Linked DNA regions of Aliamphritea hakodatensis. The protein of the gene in region 2 binds, or shares a complex with, the protein of the main gene of each other region. Links are inferred from orthologs where the notes say so. Each region holds a gene or a part of one and is shown on either strand. Other genes may lie near its edges.

Region 1 (8,746 bases), 1.4 Mb from region 2 along the record:
CCAATAAATGTCATCAGTTCTGCTGAGGTTTCCGGATGTTGCAGCCCGTAGGCAATATTTGCCTGTAAAAAACCTGTTTTGTTGCCGCAGTCATAGGTTTTTCCCTGCATCCTGTAGGCTTCCATGGTGGCTTCTTCCAGCAGGGCGTCCATGGCATCTGTCAGCTGAATTTCATTGCCGGCACCCGGTTTGGTGGTGGCAAGCAGCTCCATAATACGGGCCGGTAAAATATAGCGGCCAACAACCGCCAGGTCAGAAGGGGCTTCATCGGCGGCCGGTTTTTCTACAAAGCGTACTACCGGTGTAGACTGGCCTGCTTCCGGGGTGATCTGCTGGCAGTCGGCAATGCCGTACAGGCTGACTTTGTCTGCCGGCACGGTTTCAACCATAATCTGTGCCGCTTTACCTGCCTCAAAGGCTTTTATCATACAGGCAAGATCGTTTTCGGGCTGTGCAAAATTATTGACCAGAACGTCCGGCAGAATGACCGCGAAAGGTTCGTTGTTAATCATGCTGGCGGCGCACTGAACAGCGTGACCCAGGCCCAGTGCGCGGGACTGGCGGACTGACTGAATGGTGACGTCATCAGGGATAATATTGGAAATAGCGTCCAGCAGCGCGGTCTTATTTTTACGGCTGAGCTCGGCTTCAAGTTCGTAATGGCTGTCGAAATGATCTTCAATGGCCGATTTGCCTGCGCGGGTGACGAGAATGATCTCTTTGATGCCGGCGGCGACCGCTTCTTCGACAACATGCTGGATGACCGGCTTGTCCACAACTGGCAGCATTTCTTTAGGAATTGCTTTGGAGGCGGGCAGTACCCGGGTGCCGAGGCCGGCAACCGGGATGATAGCTTTTCGGACAGTTGTCATGATGTGAGTAGCTCTCAGTTAACAGGTGTTGATACAGCGGTGTTGCTGGCCGGTGAAGTCATCGCCGGCATTTTGCAAACATTATATAAGCGCAAGTATATCGGTTTAGTTTTGGTGACCATAGGCCCTTTTTTCAAACGGCGCTTTTTAAATCGCGTCTGGGCGCGGGGGGGACTTCTTTGTCGGATTGTTCTTTATCCGCCAGTGTCATCAGAATGGGTCTGTAGGTTTGCTGGTCGCTGGCGAGTAGCTCCCGTTCAATGTCCCGGGCAATGCGGGAAAGCAGGCGTTCGATGTTCTCAAGTTCCTGTGTATGGCGGTTAGCCTGTATACGGGATGTCATTGCGGTTACCTCCGTGTATTTGTTTTCTCTTCCCTTCTGGCGGGGAAGGCCTTTCCATAGGCAAATTTGTAGCACAAATATTCTAGCAGATTGCCCGGATCTTTGCCGTTGCTTATAGCGGCCCCGCGAGAGTGCTAAAGTTTACTGTTGTGCGGCAGTGAAAAAATTAACTTAGGTCAGTGGATTGGCATTCCCTGTATAGGATTGCGAAATAAAGCTTGCCTGGATGGCAGGCATACAATAATTTAGCCGGGCTTTTAATTCAGATCGGAGATTTAGTCATGGGTCATGCTAAGCAAGGCGTTCCGTTTCAGCCTTTAAATATTGCGGTTTTAACTGTATCTGACACCCGTACCCCGGAAAATGATACTTCCGGTGATGCTTTGGTTGCCGGGCTGACAGAGGCTGGTCATCAGTTGGCGACCCGTACGATCTGTATTGATGATGTCTATAAGTTAAGGGCGGTGGCTTCGTCCTGGATTGCAGATGATAATATTCATGCAATTCTGGTAACCGGCGGCACAGGCTTTACTCTGAGAGATTCAACGCCTGAGGCAATGAAACCGCTGTTTGATAAGCATGTTGAAGGCTTTGGTGAGTTGTTCCGGCAGATTTCTTATCAGGAAATTGGTACCTCTACTGTTCAGTCCCGCGCCTTTGCCGGTATTGCTAACCGTACGGTCATTTTCTGTATGCCGGGATCAACCGGTGCCTGTAAAACAGCCTGGAATAATATTATCCGTGAACAGGTGGATGCCCGTCACCGTCCCTGTAATTTTGTCGAGATGGTCATGACCGGGCCGGTGGACACTGCCTGTGGGAGCCGGGGATGAGCAGTTGCGGATGTGACTCTCAGCAACAGGCATTAATGCCTGTGGCTGATGCGCTCAGTGCTATGCTCGATCTGGCCAGAGTGAGCGAGAAGTGTACTGAGGTGGCCACTGAGGATGCCCTGGGAATGGTGCTGGCGGAAGATGTCTATTCTTCCGTAGACGTGCCGCCTCAGGATAACAGCGCAATGGACGGTTACGCGCTGTCTGCTGCGGACCTCAGTGCCGGCAAGCGGCTGTATATTTCTCAGCGTATTCCGGCGGGAACAGCGCCGCAACCGCTGGACGCGGGGACGGCGGCACGTATCTTTACGGGTTCAGAAATTCCTCCGGGCGCTGATGCGGTAGAAATGCAGGAAAACACCGTCAGCGGTGAAGATGAAAAAGGTGCCTGGGTTGAATTCAGCCGGCCGGTTAAGTCCGGTGCGAATGTGCGTCCGAAAGGGCAGGATATTGCTGCCGGTCAGGTAGTGATGCAATCCGGTGTGCGTTTGCTGGCTGCTCATCTGGGGGTGCTGGCATCTGTGGGCGTTGCCCGGGTTAAGGTGCGCCAGCCGCTGACGGTTGCGATTCTGACCACGGGTGATGAACTGGTTATGCCGGGTAATCCTTTGCAGCCGGGGCAAATTTATAATTCTAATCTGTTTACCCTTAAAGGTCTGCTACAGGGGCTTGGGCTTAATGTGCTTGACCTTGGTACAGTGGATGACACCTTTGAAGCGACAGAAGAGTCCTTGCTAAAAGCGGCCGAACAGGCTGACTGTATCATCAGCAGTGGCGGTGTTTCGGTTGGCGAAGAAGATCATGTTAAAGCTGCAGTGGAAAAGCTGGGTAAGCTGAATCTTTGGAAAATGGCGATCAAGCCCGGAAAGCCACTGGCGTTTGGCGAGGTTAGCGGTACGCCGTTTATCGGCCTGCCGGGTAATCCGGCGTCGGTATTTGTTACCTTCGCAATTTTAGTCCGGCCTTATTTGCTGAAGTCCCAGGGGGCTGGCGAATATATGCCGCAGGTATTCAGGGTTCCGGCGGGCTTTAGCCGGACTAAAGCCATTTCACGTCAGGAATATCTGCGCGTGGAGCTTGAGGCGGGTAAGGCGTGTATGAGCAGGGATCAGAGCTCCGGTATTCTGAGTTCAGCCGCCAGTGCGGCGGGCTTCCTGGTGGTGCCGTGTGACACTCAGGTTGCAGAAGGTCAGCTTTATGACTTTATTCCTCTGAGCGAAGTGTTGAATTAGGTAGTATATTTCGGGTTAACCGTCGAAATAATAGTTGGATAACTGAATGATCAATGTGCTGTTTTTTGCTTCTATCCGTGAAACTCTTGGGGTTGAGCGTACAGAAGTGACCTGTGATGACGCGTGTTCTGTTGCTGATGTAGTCCTGTTACTGCGTCAGCGTGGCGATGTCTGGGATGAGGTTCTGAATAATGCGGATCTGTTGTGCTCCGTAAATCAGGAACTGGTGTCACTGGATACCAAGCTGAGTGAGGGTGACGAGCTGGGGTTGTTTCCTCCGGTAACAGGCGGTTAAGTCATGGCTGAGTTATCATCGCCGGATGTTACCGGGCTGGTACTGGCCGGTGGGCAGGGTCAGCGCATGGGTGGGCAGGACAAAGGCTGGGTAGAGTTCCGCCAGCGTCCGATGGTTGAATATGCGGTACAGTTGCTGCGCCCGGAGGTTTCAACGCTGTTGATTAGCTGTAACAGAAATATCCCGCGTTACTCGGAGCTGGCGGATCTGACCGTTGCTGATGAGCTGGCAGACTTTCAGGGCCCGTTAGCGGGAATCCAGGCGGCTTTGCGGGTCTGTAACACGGATGATCTGCTGGTGGTGCCCTGCGATACACCGTTACTGAGTGAACAGATTGTTGGCCGGTTGCTGGCTGCGGCACAGAAACATCCGGGACATATCTGTGTCTTGTCTGAAGCAGACTGGTGGCACCCTCTGCATGCGGTTATTCCCACTAAGTTTGCTGATTCACTGGATAACTGGCTGAAAGAAGGGCGTCGTGGGGTTCAGGGCTGGATGCGTAAGCACCCTTTTGTCGAGGTGGATGTCAGTGATCTGGCTGCGCAGCTGCAGAATCTGAATTCGCCGGATGAGTTACAGCAGTAAAGGCATATTGATTACAGAGCCGGGTTATTCAGCCCGGCTTTTTTGTGTCCGGTGTTTTGTTAGCGGATGCTGTGAGCATCTTTAGTATCAGGGGCGTTTATGTTGCGTTGCAATGTCAGCGGTGTCTATGTAGAGTCCCCCGCAGATTAATAAAACTGATAATTTGGAAGTGTTATGACCCCCTTGGAGCGCTATCAGGCTGATTTGAAGCGGGAAGGTTTTAGTTACGATCCTGCCCAGGAAATGGCCGTTAAGCATTTGCAGCGGTTGTATGATGACATGGTGGCGGCGCAGCAGGAAAAACCAAAAGGTGGTTTGCTGCAGCGTCTGACCGGGCGGTTTAATAAGCAGCCCGTTGAGCCGGTGCAGGGGCTGTATTTCTGGGGCGGCGTGGGCCGGGGCAAAACCTATCTGATGGATACGTTTTTTGACAGCCTGCCTTTCGAAAACAAAGAGCGGACGCACTTTCACCGTTTTATGCAGCGGGTTCATAAAGAGCTGCGGTTACTTGACGGGACTCAGGATCCGCTGGTCACGATCGGCAAGAAGTTTGCGGCTGAGTTCCAGATTATTTGCTTTGATGAGTTTTTCGTCACGGATATCACCGACGCGATGATACTGGGCGGGTTATTGGAGCAGATGTTTGCCAATGGCGTGACGCTGGTGGCGACTTCAAACATTGTTCCGGATGGGTTGTATGAAAACGGCTTGCAGCGTGAGCGTTTCATTCCGGCCATTAAATTACTGAATAAGTACACCGATGTACTGAATGTTGACGGTGGGGTAGATTACCGCTTGCGTACGCTTGAGCAGGCGGAACTTTATCATTACCCGCTGGATGAAGCGGCAGATATCAGCCTGAATACCAGTTTTGAAAATCTGGCACCGGATCTGGAAGAGGTGGTGGAAGCCGAAGTACTGGAGATTAATGGCCGGGATATTAAATCGCGGCGCTGTTGTGAAGATGTTGTCTGGTTTGATTTTTCTGAGCTGTGTGAGGGGCCGCGCAGCCAGAATGACTATATTGAACTGGCGAAGATTTTCCATGCAGTGATGTTAAGTAACGTGCCGCAGTTAGGACGGGCCAATGATGATGCTGCACGTCGGTTTATTAATCTGGTCGATGAGTTTTACGACAGCGGGGTTAAGCTGATTATTTCCGCTGAAGTGTCCATACCTGAAATCTATACACAGGGCGGACTGGAGTTTGAAATTGCCCGTACCCAGAGCCGTTTGCTGGAGATGCAGTCTCATGAATATCTGGCCCGGGAGCATAAAGCCTGATTGCTTAAGAGGATAAATGGCAATTCGGTAAAATTAAGTGTTAAACAGGGTTGGTTTATGGGAACCGCTGCTTTATAATGCGCGCCTCTTGTTATGGGGTTCAGCTAAAAGCTGTTCAGAATAACAGGGTTATATGAAGTTGCCGGCGAAGCTCAGGCTGGCTGGCAACCAATAATTATAAGGTCGTCGGTCTTATGTAAATAAGATCAGACTGATGTAAAGGCGAAAATATCATGAGTACATTTAGCGCAAAGCCTGCAGAGGTAAAACGCGATTGGTATGTTGTAGACGCTGAGGGTAAAACCCTGGGTCGTCTGGCTACTGAAATTGCCCGCCGTCTGCGTGGCAAGCACAAACCTGAATACACCCCTCACGTTGACACCGGTGACTACATCGTTGTTGTTAACGCTGAAAAAGTTCACGTAACCGGTAACAAGCGTAAGGATAAAACTTACTACCGTCACACTGGTTACCCTGGCGGTCTGCGGGAAACTTCTTTCGAGAAGATGGTTGAAACTCACCCAACCCGTACTATCGAACTGGCCGTTAAAGGCATGCTGCCTAAAGGTCCCCTGGGTCGTGCTATGTACACTAAGATGAAAGTGTACGCTGGTGCAGAACATCCGCATGCGGCTCAACAGCCACAAGAACTGACTATCTAAGGGGCAGTTGAATATGTCTACTACTCAGTATTACGGCACTGGCCGTCGTAAATCTTCTACCGCTCGCGTATTCCTGCGTCCGGGTACTGGTAAGATCACTGTTAACCAGCGTACTCTGGAAGAGTACTTTGGTCGTGAAACTGCCCGTATGATCGTTAAGCAGCCTCTGGAACTGACTGACAACGTTGAAAAATTCGACGTTTACGTAACAGTTAAAGGTGGTGGTAGCTTCGGTCAGGCCGGTGCTATCCGTCACGGTGTTACCCGTGCACTGATGGATTACGATGAAACTCTGCGTCCAGAACTGCGTGCTGCCGGTTTCGTTACCCGCGATGCACGTGAAGTTGAGCGTAAGAAAGTGGGTCTGCGTAAAGCACGTAAGCGTCCACAGTTCTCCAAGCGTTAATATCGCTTCGATACGACTTTCGTATCATCCGGAAAACGCCCTGGCTCTTGCAGTCCGGGCGTTTTTTTGTGCCTGTTTTTCAATCCTTTGTGCAAGGTCAACTGTAGGGGTAAAAACGCCGTTTTACGGTGGAATTACCTTGTAAGAAGCAGGGATTTTCTTTAATATTTGGCGCATTTTAAAAATCCGTTAAATCGGTATTCATTACGAGCAACCGGGCGACTTCCGCATGAGCGGGGGAGAAAGGTTGAGTGAGGGGAGAAAGTCTTAATGAGTAATGACGGCGTGAATAAGGGACGGCGACGTCTCCTAGTCGGTGCCACCTCTGTTGTCGGAGCGGTGGGTGCTGTAGGAGCTGCTGTTCCGTTCGTGGCTTCATGGACGCCCAGTGCCAAAGCAAGAACGGCGGGGGCTCCAGTTAAAGTAGACGTCAGCAAGATCGAACCGGGCCAGCAGATTGTTGTCCAGTGGCGTGCCAAGCCGGTGTGGATTGTAAGTCGTGGTGCGAAGGCGCTTGAGGACCTGGCTACGCTGGGTAACCTGACTGATCCTAACTCTGATGTGCCACAGCAGCCACCGTATATTCCACATACGCCTGCCCGTGCAATCCGTGAAGATCTGTCCGTGCTGGTAGGTATCTGTACGCACCTGGGCTGTTCACCGACATATCGTCCGGAAGTGGCACCTGCAGATCTGGGGCCTGACTGGGTAGGTGGTTTCTATTGCCCTTGTCACGGTTCCCGTTTTGATTTGTCTGGTCGCGTGTTTAACGCTTCTCCTGCACCAACCAATCTGGTTATTCCTCCTCATCATTATGAGAGTGACAACGCGTTAATCATTGGTATTGATCCGGAGACTGTGTAATGGCTGGCTCACGAAATAAAGGTAATCCAGGATTTATCGGCTGGATTGACGACCGTTTCCCATTGACTGCAATGTGGGATGATCACCTGGCGAAATACTACGCGCCGAAAAACTTTAACTTCTGGTATTTCTTCGGCTCTCTGGCCTTATTGGTTCTGGTTAACCAGCTGTTAACCGGTATCTGGCTGACAATGAGCTACACGCCAACGTCTGAAGGTGCCTTCGCATCGATCGAATACATCATGCGTGATGTTGAGTATGGCTGGTTGCTGCGTTATATGCACTCTACCGGCGCGTCAGCGTTCTTCGTGGTTGTTTACATGCACATGTTCCGTGGTCTGCTGTACGGTTCTTACCGTAAGCCGCGTGAGCTGGTGTGGATCTTCGGTATGGCGATCTACCTGGCGCTGATGGCAGAAGCTTTCATGGGCTACCTGCTGCCGTGGGGTCAGATGTCTTACTGGGGTGCACAGGTAATCGTATCTCTGTTCTCTGCAGTCCCTGTTATCGGGCCGGAGCTGTCGGAGTGGATCCGTGGTGACTATGTAATTTCCGGCATCACCCTGAACCGTTTCTTCTCATTGCACGTTGTTGCGCTGCCAATCGTCTTGCTGGGTCTGGTTGTTATGCACATCATCGCTCTGCACGAAGTGGGTTCTAACAACCCTGATGGTATTGAGATTAAAGATAAGAAAGATGAGAACGGTATCCCGCTGGACGGCATCCCATTCCATCCTTATTACTCTGTTAAAGATATCGTAGGTGTTGTGGTCTTCCTGTTTGTATTCTGCATGATCATCTTCTTCTTCCCGGAGATGGGCGGTTACTTCATTGAGAAGCCAAACTTTGAACCTGCTAACCCGCTGAAGACGCCTGAGCATATTGCACCGGTATGGTACTTCACACCGTTCTACGCAATGCTGCGTGCGATTCCGCCTATTGCCGGTTCGCAGTTCCCGGGTGTTGTTGTTATGGGTGGCGCGATTGCAATCCTGTTTGTTCTGCCGTGGCTCGACCGTAGCCCTGTTAAGTCTATGCGTTACAAAGGCTTGTGGAGCAAAATCTGGTTGGTAGTCTTCGCGATCAGCTTTGTTATTCTGGGTTACCTGGGTGTGGTTGCATCTTCTCCGGGCCGTACGCTGGCGGCGCAGATCTGTACAGGTCTGTACTTCGCGTACTTCTTCCTGATGCCGTTCTACACCAGAATGGAAAAGACTAAACCGGTACCGGAAAGGGTGACAGGCTAATGAAAAAGTTTTTTATCACATTGATGATGGTGCTGATGCCTGTTGCCGTGCAAGCGGCCGGTGCTAAGGTACCTCTGGACAATATCGACGTCGATCATACTGATAAGGCGTCACTGCAGCGCG
Region 2 (8,705 bases):
GAACATCTTCTTGATCGCTTCCATACCGTCAGTGGTATGGTCCTGATGCGTAAAGCCGATTGAGGCACGGCTCATCTGCTCAACTCCGGCATTGGTGGTCATTACCAGAATAACGTTGCGGAAATCAGCCTTGCGGCCATTGTTATCCGTCAGCGTGCCGTTATCCATTACCTGTAACAGCAGGTTGAATACTTCCGGATGAGCTTTTTCGATCTCGTCCAGCAGCAATACAGAGTGCGGCGACTTGGTAACCGCTTCCGTCAGCAGGCCACCCTGATCATAACCGACATAGCCCGGAGGCGCACCGATCAGACGGGAAACCGTATGCCGCTCCATGTACTCCGACATATCGAAGCGAATCAGTTCAATGCCCATAATACGGGCCAGCTGATTGGTTACCTCGGTTTTACCTACACCGGTCGGGCCGGAAAACAGGAATGACCCCACGGGTTTGTTCGGCTCTTTAAGGCCCGCACGGGACAGCTTGATTGCCGCAGACAGGGTATCAATTGCTTCGTCCTGACCCAGCACCACCATCTTCAGATTCTTATCCAGCTTTTTTAGCTGTTCCTTATCTGAAGCGGTGACATTATTCACCGGAATACGGGCAATTTTGGCCACCACGCTTTCCACTTCAGCCACATCAATCAGCTCGGCACGCTTCTCTTCAGGCACCAGACGCTGATAAGCACCGGCCTCATCAATCACATCGATTGCCTTGTCCGGCATATGTTTATCATTGATATAACGGTCAGCAAGCTCAGAAGCGACCCGCAGCGCATTATCGGTGTACGTGATCTCATGATGTTCTTCGAAGCGGCTGCGCAGCCCCTGCAGGATACGGTAAGTATCATCGACAGACGGCTCAAGCACATCCACCTTCTGGAAGCGGCGCGCCAGAGCACGGTCTTTTTCAAAGATGCCGCGGAATTCCTGAAAAGTGGTCGAGCCGATACAGCGTAACTGACCGGAGCTCAGCAGCGGCTTAAGCAGATTAGAGGCATCCATTGAGCCACCGGAAGCAGCACCCGCCCCGATGATGGTATGGATCTCGTCAATAAACAGGATCGCGTGGTCCAGCTTACGGATTTCATTCAGCAGACCCTTAAGGCGTTTCTCAAAATCACCGCGGTACTTGGTACCGGCCAGCAATGCGCCAAGATCAAGGGAATACACTGTGCTCTCGGATATCACTTCGGGAACAGAACCCTCGATGATCAGCTTTGCCAGGCCTTCCGCAATGGCTGTCTTACCCACCCCGGCTTCACCCACCAGCAGCGGGTTATTTTTACGGCGCCGGGAAAGGATCTGCACCACCCGCTCAACTTCATCATCACGGCCAACCAGCGGATCGATATTACCCGCTTCCGCCTCTTTATTAAGATTCACCGCATAATTGGCCAGCGGGCTCTTATCTTTCTCGGTGGAAGGGCTGGCTTCACTCAGATCATCCAGTGCGGCCGGCTCTTCTGAATCTGAAACCTTGGAAATCCCGTGGGAGATATAATTAACAATATCAATGCGCTCAATGCCCTGCTGCTGCAGCACATACACCGCCTGACTTTCCTGTTCACTGAAGATTGCCACCAGCACATTGGCGCCGGTTACTTCAGATTTACCGGAGGACTGTACATGGAACACCGCCCGCTGCAGCACACGCTGAAAACCGAGCGTGGGCTGTGTTTCAAGATCCGGGATATTGTCCGGCAGTAAAGGCGTAGTGTCCTCAATAAAAGAGGCCAGTGAGACCCTTAACTTATCAACGTCAACACCACATGCCTGTAATACAGAATGGGCCTCTGAATTATCTAACAAAGCCAGCAACAGATGCTCAACCGTCATAAATTCATGACGTTTTGCACGAGCACTATTAAAAGCCACACTCAGCGTATCTTCTAACTCTTTATTCAACATAATAATCGCTCCGCTACGCTTGCTCGACTTCACACAGCAACGGGTGCTTACTCTCCTTAGCGTACTGATTCACCTGAGTTGCTTTTGTTTCTGCGACATCCCGGGTATACACACCGCACACAGCTTTACCCTTAGTATGGACCGTTAACATAACTTGTGTGGCTTTTTCTTGATTCATAGAGAAAAAAACCATTAGTATTTCCACCACAAAGTCCATAGGGGTATAGTCATCGTTCATCAATAGTACTTGGTACATTGAAGGACGTTTTAGTTCAGGCTTTGCAACTTCTTCGACTACGCCGGTACCATGATCATGTGGATCCTGATCGTCGGCAGAACAACGGATTGTTGTTTGTAAATGACGCATATCACATTTCACAATTTTTACCAATTTTTATATCTCATAATGGGGAGTGTTGTAATGCTCGTCTAAGTCCGAAGAATGTTATAATTTTTTTTGCAGGAGGAATAATAAATTTGTTGTATCGGTAGTCCCTGCGAGACATTTTCAGAAACATGGAAGCACCTCAGCTGTAGTACATTGTATCAACAGAGGTCGTTCAGTTAACAGACCCACGGAGCTTAGGGTCGCAGTTTTAATCGGAAATTGGGGGACACCAATGTACACAGGGAAAGTCAAGTGGTTCAATAACGCCAAAGGCTTTGGATTTATTATATCGCAAGAACATGATGAAGACTTATTTGCTCACTATTCGGTAATTCTTATCGATGGCTATAAAAGCTTAAAAGCTGGCCAGGAAGTGAGCTTTGAGACGACACCGGGCCCTAAGGGTATCCACGCGATCAACATCAAACCTATTGAAGTTACGGCACTGGAAGAAGCGGAAAGTTCATAAGCAACTTCTAACCACTTCAAACGATAAAAGGCAGCTTACGCTGCCTTTTTTGTATCTCTCACACACAAACTGAACGCCCCTGCCCTCAGCCCATATGCTGAATAATCGCCTCCCCGAAACCCGAACTGGACACCTTTGTAGCCCCATCCATCAGACGCTCAAAATCATAGGTAACCGTTTTCGCAGCAATCGCACCGTCCATCCCTTTAATGATCAGGTCGGCCGCTTCAAGCCAGCCAAGATGACGCAGCATCATTTCGGCAGACAATATAATCGAGCCGGGATTGACCATATCTTTACCGGCATATTTAGGTGCTGTGCCGTGGGTCGCCTCAAAAATAGCCACGCGGTCCGATAAGTTAGCACCGGGCGCAATACCTATACCGCCCACCTCCGCAGCCAGCGCATCAGACAGATAATCACCGTTCAGATTCAGCGTGGCGACCACATCATACTCAGCCGGCCTGAGCAGTATCTGCTGTAACATCGCGTCTGCAATGACATCCTTGACGACAATTTCTCGCCCGCTGTCCGGATTCCTGAAGCTCATCCAGGGGCCGCCGTCCATCAGCTGCGCACCAAACTCATCTTTTGCCAGCTCATACCCCCATTCCTTAAAGGCACCTTCGGTAAACTTCATGATGTTACCTTTATGAACCAGTGTAAGAGACCGGCGGTCATTATCCACGCAATACTGCAACGCCTTACGCACCAGACGCTTAGTCCCCTCTTCTGATACCGGCTTAATACCGATACCGCACATCTGATCAAAACGGATTTTTGTGACGCCCATTTCCTGCTGCAGAAAGTCAATTACCTTCTGCGCTTCAGCTGTGCCCGCCTGCCACTCGATCCCGGCATAAATATCTTCAGAATTCTCCCGATAAATCACCATATCAACGTCACCGGGATTCACAACAGGACTGGGTACCCCCTGAAACCAGCGCACCGGACGCTGGCATACATACAGATCCAACTCCTGACGCAGGGCAACATTCAGAGAACGGATCCCTCCGCCGACAGGGGTCGTCAGCGGCCCTTTAATGCCCACTGCAAAATCTTTAAATGCCTGCAACGTTTCATCCGGCAACCAGGTATCCTGATCATAGACCTGCGTTGCCTTCTCGCCGGCATACACTTCCATCCAGGCTATTTTCCTGCTGCCACCGTAAGCCTGTTTTATCGCAGCATCGACCACATCAATCATGACCGGTGATACATCCATCCCGATTCCGTCGCCTTCGATATACGGAATCACCGGCCGGTCTGGCACCTGAATCAGGTTGTCACCGGTAAATGTTATTTTCTCACCCTCGGGAACACGAATATGTTGGTATGCCATAGCTTACTCCACGTATACTTACGTCCGGAAAATTCTGAGTACGGGTCAGAGCCGTCAATCCATAAGCTTCGGCACAGAAGAATACGGAATCCAGCTTCCGTCCAGTCAGATTTAAATATAGTTTTCAGGTCACCGTCCTACAAATGTCCAACGTCATACTTTTTAATAAGCCCTTTCAGGTACTCACCCAGTTTACTGACAATGAAGGACGGGCCACCCTGGCTGACTTTATCCGCCAGCCCGGTGTTTATGCCGCCGGACGCCTTGATTACGACTCTGAAGGCTTATTAATACTCACCGACGACGGTCAGTTACAGCACCAGCTTGCCAACCCCAAATTTAAGATGGCCAAAACCTACTGGGCTCAGGTCGAAGGCGAAATTGACGAAAACGCCCTGAAAAAACTGCGCGAAGGCGTAGAACTGAAGGACGGCAAAACCCGGCCAGCAAAGGCAAGACACATTAACGAACCGGATGTCTGGCCCCGTAATCCACCTATCCGTGAACGTAAAAACAAGCCGACCAGCTGGCTTGAACTGACCATCAGTGAAGGCAAAAACCGACAGGTCAGGCGCATGACCGCGGCTGTCGGCTTCCCGACACTGCGACTGATCAGAGCAAGTATTGGTGATTGGAAACTGGACTCTCTGAAGCCCGGCGAAAGCCGGTCAGAAACGGTCTTTTTACCCGCCACCACAACAGACAAACCAAATCGGCGGCCACCGGCAAAACGCAGTAACGGGGGACAAAAAACAGGGCATACCGCACATAAAAAGCCCGGCAACAGAGCCGGGCGCAGACAAACTAAAAAATAAACATTTCCGGGTGCTTATGTATCCCAGGAATCTGCGCGCGCCAGGTCACTGTCCTTTGCAGCCACCCAGTTCTCACCCTGCTCAGTAATCTCTTTCTTCCAGAATGGCGCGTCGCGCTTCAGGTAATCCATAATGAACTGTGCTGCTGCAAAACCGGCAACACGGTGAGGACTTGCCACACCCACAAAGACAATATTGTCATTCAGCGCCAGCCGGCCAACACGGTGAACAATCACAATCGGACCCAGATCCCAGCGCTCCCGTGCCTGCAATGCAATTTTTTCCAGAGACTTTTCGGTCATCCCGGGGTAATGCTCAAGCTCCATTGCTACCAGCCCGGGTCCGGACGCCATTTCCCGGACAATGCCGGTAAAGGTAACAATCGCACCATGACTACCATCATCGTCCCGGATTAAGGCATTTAAACCACTGATATCGAAATCTTCCTGCTGAACTTTGATGATATTGCTGACCACCTGAAACTCCGTACCACAAACACAAAAATGACTATTTAAAACTCAGGAAAAGCATGACCAGAAATGCTAAGGTTGTCCACCTAAAAAGTCATAACCGATATGGATATTTTACACCCATGCGCTGGACTCCACACGCCACCGTTGCCACCATCGTAGAAGATAACGGACGTTTCCTGTTTGTTGAAGAACACTCCCCCACCCTGAACAGGCTGGTGATCAATCAGCCGGCAGGCCATCTGGAAGCCAACGAAAGCTTTACTGAAGCGGCCCGGCGAGAAACCCTGGAAGAAACCGGCTGGCATGTGGAACCCGAAGCACTTCTGGGCATGTACGTTTATAAAGCACCGGGGAACGGCACGGTATATCACCGCTTTACCTTTATTGCCCGGGCGATTTCAGAACAGCCGGATGCTGAACTGGATACCGGCATAGAGCGCGCCTTATGGCTGACCTACGATGAACTGATCGCCCGCAAGGGTGACCTGCGCAGCCCGACAGTTCTGCAATGCCTTGATGACTATCTGAAAGGTCAGCGTTACCCGCTGAACTTTATTCATGATTAAGCTTTAATATTGCCAGCCGCATCCCCATATTAGAAATTTGCACACAGCCATTACGAGCCAGTATTTTTTATGAGTAATAACGCCACTACCAAAGTCATTGTCGGCATGTCCGGCGGTGTTGATTCATCTGTTTCCGCTCTGCTTCTGCAGCAACAGGGCTATCAGGTTGAAGGCCTGTTCATGAAAAACTGGGATGAAGATGACGGCACCGATTACTGTACCGCCATGGATGACCTGGCTGACGCACAGGCGGTTTGCGATAAACTGGGCCTCACCCTGCACACGGCAAACTTTGCTGCTGAGTACTGGGACAACGTCTTCGAGCATTTTCTTGAAGAATACAAGGCCGGTCGCACCCCCAACCCGGACATTCTGTGTAACCGTGAGATCAAGTTTAAAGCCTTCCTTGAATATGCCCAGACCCTGGGAGCCGACAAAATTGCAACCGGCCACTATGTACGCCGCAGCGATATCAATGGGCACGCCTGCCTGCTGAAAGGTCTGGATAATAACAAGGATCAGAGCTACTTCCTGCATCAGGTAGGCAGCGAAGAGCTGGCAATGACCCTGTTCCCTGTCGGTGAACTTGAAAAGCCGGAAGTACGCCGCCTGGCTGAAGAACATGACCTGGTTACCCACAACAAAAAAGACAGTACCGGCATTTGCTTTATCGGCGAGCGCCGCTTCAGCGACTTCCTGAAACAGTACCTGCCGGCACAACCGGGCGACATCCAAACCCCGGATGGTGATGTGATTGGCCAGCACCAGGGGCTGATGTATCACACCATCGGTCAGCGTCAGGGGCTGGGCATCGGCGGCCTGAAAGATTATCCGGAAATTCCGTGGTTTGTTGCCGAAAAAGATCTGGAACGAAATGTACTGGTCGCCGTACAGGGCACCTCCCACGAACGGCTGTTCAGTGACTGGCTCAGCGCCAGTGACATTTTCTGGATCTCCGAAGCACCGGCTGAACTGCCGGTACGCTGTAAAGCAAAAGTCCGTTATCGTCAGGATGATCAGGCCTGCACCATTGAAGCCGGAGAAAAGGGTGGCTACCTTATCCGCTTTGACGAACCACAGCGCGCCGTCACACCCGGCCAGTCCGTTGTTTTTTACGCTGAAGAAGTGTGCATTGGCGGCGGCGTCATTGAAACTACCGGTAAGCGAGGCTAGACACATCATGTCACAGGCAACACATAATCAGGCAATTGCACTGGCAGGGCTGTTCCAGGCTGCCAGCCTGGTCGAACAGATCGCAACCCGGGGTATGGTGCAGCAAAGCAATCTGGAAACCTGTATTCGCAGCGTATTCGTCACCAATCCGGACAGCACTGCAGAAATCTACGGCGGCGAACGCGCCCTGCCGGTCAGCCTCGGTACGGGATTCCGTCACCTGCAGGAACTGATCGACAAAGACCGCTCCAAGCAGAATCAGGATGTCATCCGCTACGCCCTCAGCCTGTTGCACCTGGAAAAGAAGCTCAATAAACAACCTGAGCTTTTCAATACCATTGCTGAGCGGCTACTGAAAATCGAACAGCAGGCGAAATACTTTAATGATCAGGAAAACCTGATTGATAACGCAGCGACTCTGACACACCCGACGATCATTGCCAATCTGGCGAGCCTCTATCAGGACACCCTCAGCACCTTTAAATTCCGCATTCAGGTAACCGGTGAACCCCGTCATCTGCAAAATGCGGAAAACGCTGACAAGATTCGGGCCTTACTGCTGGCAGGTATCCGTGCAGCGGTGCTGTGGCGTCAGAGTGGCGGCAAGCGTTGGCAGTTACTGTTCTTCAAGTCCCGCATTCGCCCGGCCATTACTGACATCACCGGACGCTGAAGAGGCAACATAAAACGTGTTTCTGCAACTTATGAATGTGTAAAAAGACGCCGGGCGGATTTTCCTCTCCCGGCGTTTTCGCTATAATTCGCCCTCAAAATTTAATTCATCAGGTAATGCCTCGTTATGGATCTCTCTTCTTTAACTGCTATTTCCCCCGTCGACGGCCGCTACGGCAGCAAAACAGCTGACCTGCGTCCGGTATTCAGCGAATTCGGTCTGATCAGAGCCCGTGTTGAAGTGGAAGTACGCTGGCTGCAGAAACTGGCCGCTCACCCACAAATCACTGAAGTACCGGCATTAAGCGATGCTGCCAACGCCGTGCTTAACCAACTGGTTGACAACTTTGGCGAAACTGAAGCTAACCGCGTTAAAGAAATCGAACGTACCACCAACCACGACGTTAAAGCGGTTGAATACCTGATCAAAGAACGTATTCAGGACAACGCCGAACTGGCTGCTGTCAGCGAATTCGTTCACTTTGCCTGCACCTCTGAAGACATTAACAACCTGTCTCACGCACTGATGCTGAAACAGGGCCAGGCGGTTATGCTGCCGCTGATGCAACAGGTCACTGACGAAATCGCAAAGCTGGGCCGCGATTTTGCAGAACAGCCAATGCTGTCCCGCACCCACGGCCAGACGGCGTCACCAACCACCGTTGGTAAAGAAATGGCAAACGTGGCTTACCGTCTGCAGCGCCAGATTAAACAGCTGAAAAATGCTGAACTGCTGGGTAAAATTAACGGCGCAGTAGGTAACTACAACGCGCACCTGTCTGCTTACCCTGATGTTGACTGGGCGCAGAACGCACAGGAATTTGTAGAAAGCCTGGGCCTGAGCTTCAACCCTTACACCACTCAGATCGAACCGCATGATTACATTGCTGAAA

The links.
Region 1: the proteins of PCI15_RS12755 (region 2) and PCI15_RS06400 are in contact, whole or in part, in a crystal structure (PDB 1FMA), measured with the Escherichia coli proteins. The link is inferred for Aliamphritea hakodatensis from one-to-one orthologs.

The regions. Positions count from the first base shown.
Region 1 is NZ_AP025281.1:1,404,874-1,413,619, forward strand. What follows is about bases 1,995-4,950. They hold PCI15_RS06400 (MoaD/ThiS family protein), read left to right. Parts: upstream 1,995-3,326; coding sequence 3,327-3,575; downstream 3,576-4,950. Other genes in these bases: moaB (molybdenum cofactor biosynthesis protein B), read left to right, coding at 1,995-2,048; PCI15_RS06395 (molybdopterin molybdotransferase MoeA), read left to right, coding at 2,045-3,280; mobA (molybdenum cofactor guanylyltransferase MobA), read left to right, coding at 3,579-4,160; zapE (cell division protein ZapE), read left to right, coding at 4,335-4,950. Outside these bases: UTP--glucose-1-phosphate uridylyltransferase GalU, read right to left, coding at 1-872; PCI15_RS06385 (hypothetical protein), read right to left, coding at 1,006-1,215; more of moaB, read left to right, coding at 1,497-1,994; more of zapE, read left to right, coding at 4,951-5,444; rplM (50S ribosomal protein L13), read left to right, coding at 5,678-6,106; rpsI (30S ribosomal protein S9), read left to right, coding at 6,120-6,512; petA (ubiquinol-cytochrome c reductase iron-sulfur subunit), read left to right, coding at 6,783-7,376; PCI15_RS06430 (cytochrome b), read left to right, coding at 7,376-8,623; PCI15_RS06435 (cytochrome c1), read left to right, coding at 8,623-8,746. UniProt on the Escherichia coli protein: Involved in sulfur transfer in the conversion of molybdopterin precursor Z to molybdopterin.
Region 2 is NZ_AP025281.1:2,754,195-2,762,899, forward strand. Bases 3,674-6,588 are described here. They hold PCI15_RS12755 (molybdenum cofactor biosynthesis protein MoaE), read right to left. Parts: upstream 5,405-6,588; coding sequence 4,943-5,404; downstream 3,674-4,942. Other genes in these bases: icd (NADP-dependent isocitrate dehydrogenase), read right to left, coding at 3,674-4,113; PCI15_RS12750 (rRNA large subunit pseudouridine synthase E), read left to right, coding at 4,257-4,928; PCI15_RS12760 (NUDIX hydrolase), read left to right, coding at 5,521-5,967; mnmA (tRNA 2-thiouridine(34) synthase MnmA), read left to right, coding at 6,037-6,588. Outside these bases: ATP-dependent Clp protease ATP-binding subunit ClpA, read right to left, coding at 1-1,914; ATP-dependent Clp protease adapter ClpS, read right to left, coding at 1,928-2,281; PCI15_RS12740 (cold shock domain-containing protein), read left to right, coding at 2,535-2,771; more of icd, read right to left, coding at 2,857-3,673; more of mnmA, read left to right, coding at 6,589-7,140; high frequency lysogenization protein HflD, read left to right, coding at 7,148-7,813; purB (adenylosuccinate lyase), read left to right, coding at 7,940-8,705. UniProt on the Escherichia coli protein: Converts molybdopterin precursor Z to molybdopterin. This requires the incorporation of two sulfur atoms into precursor Z to generate a dithiolene group. The sulfur is provided by MoaD.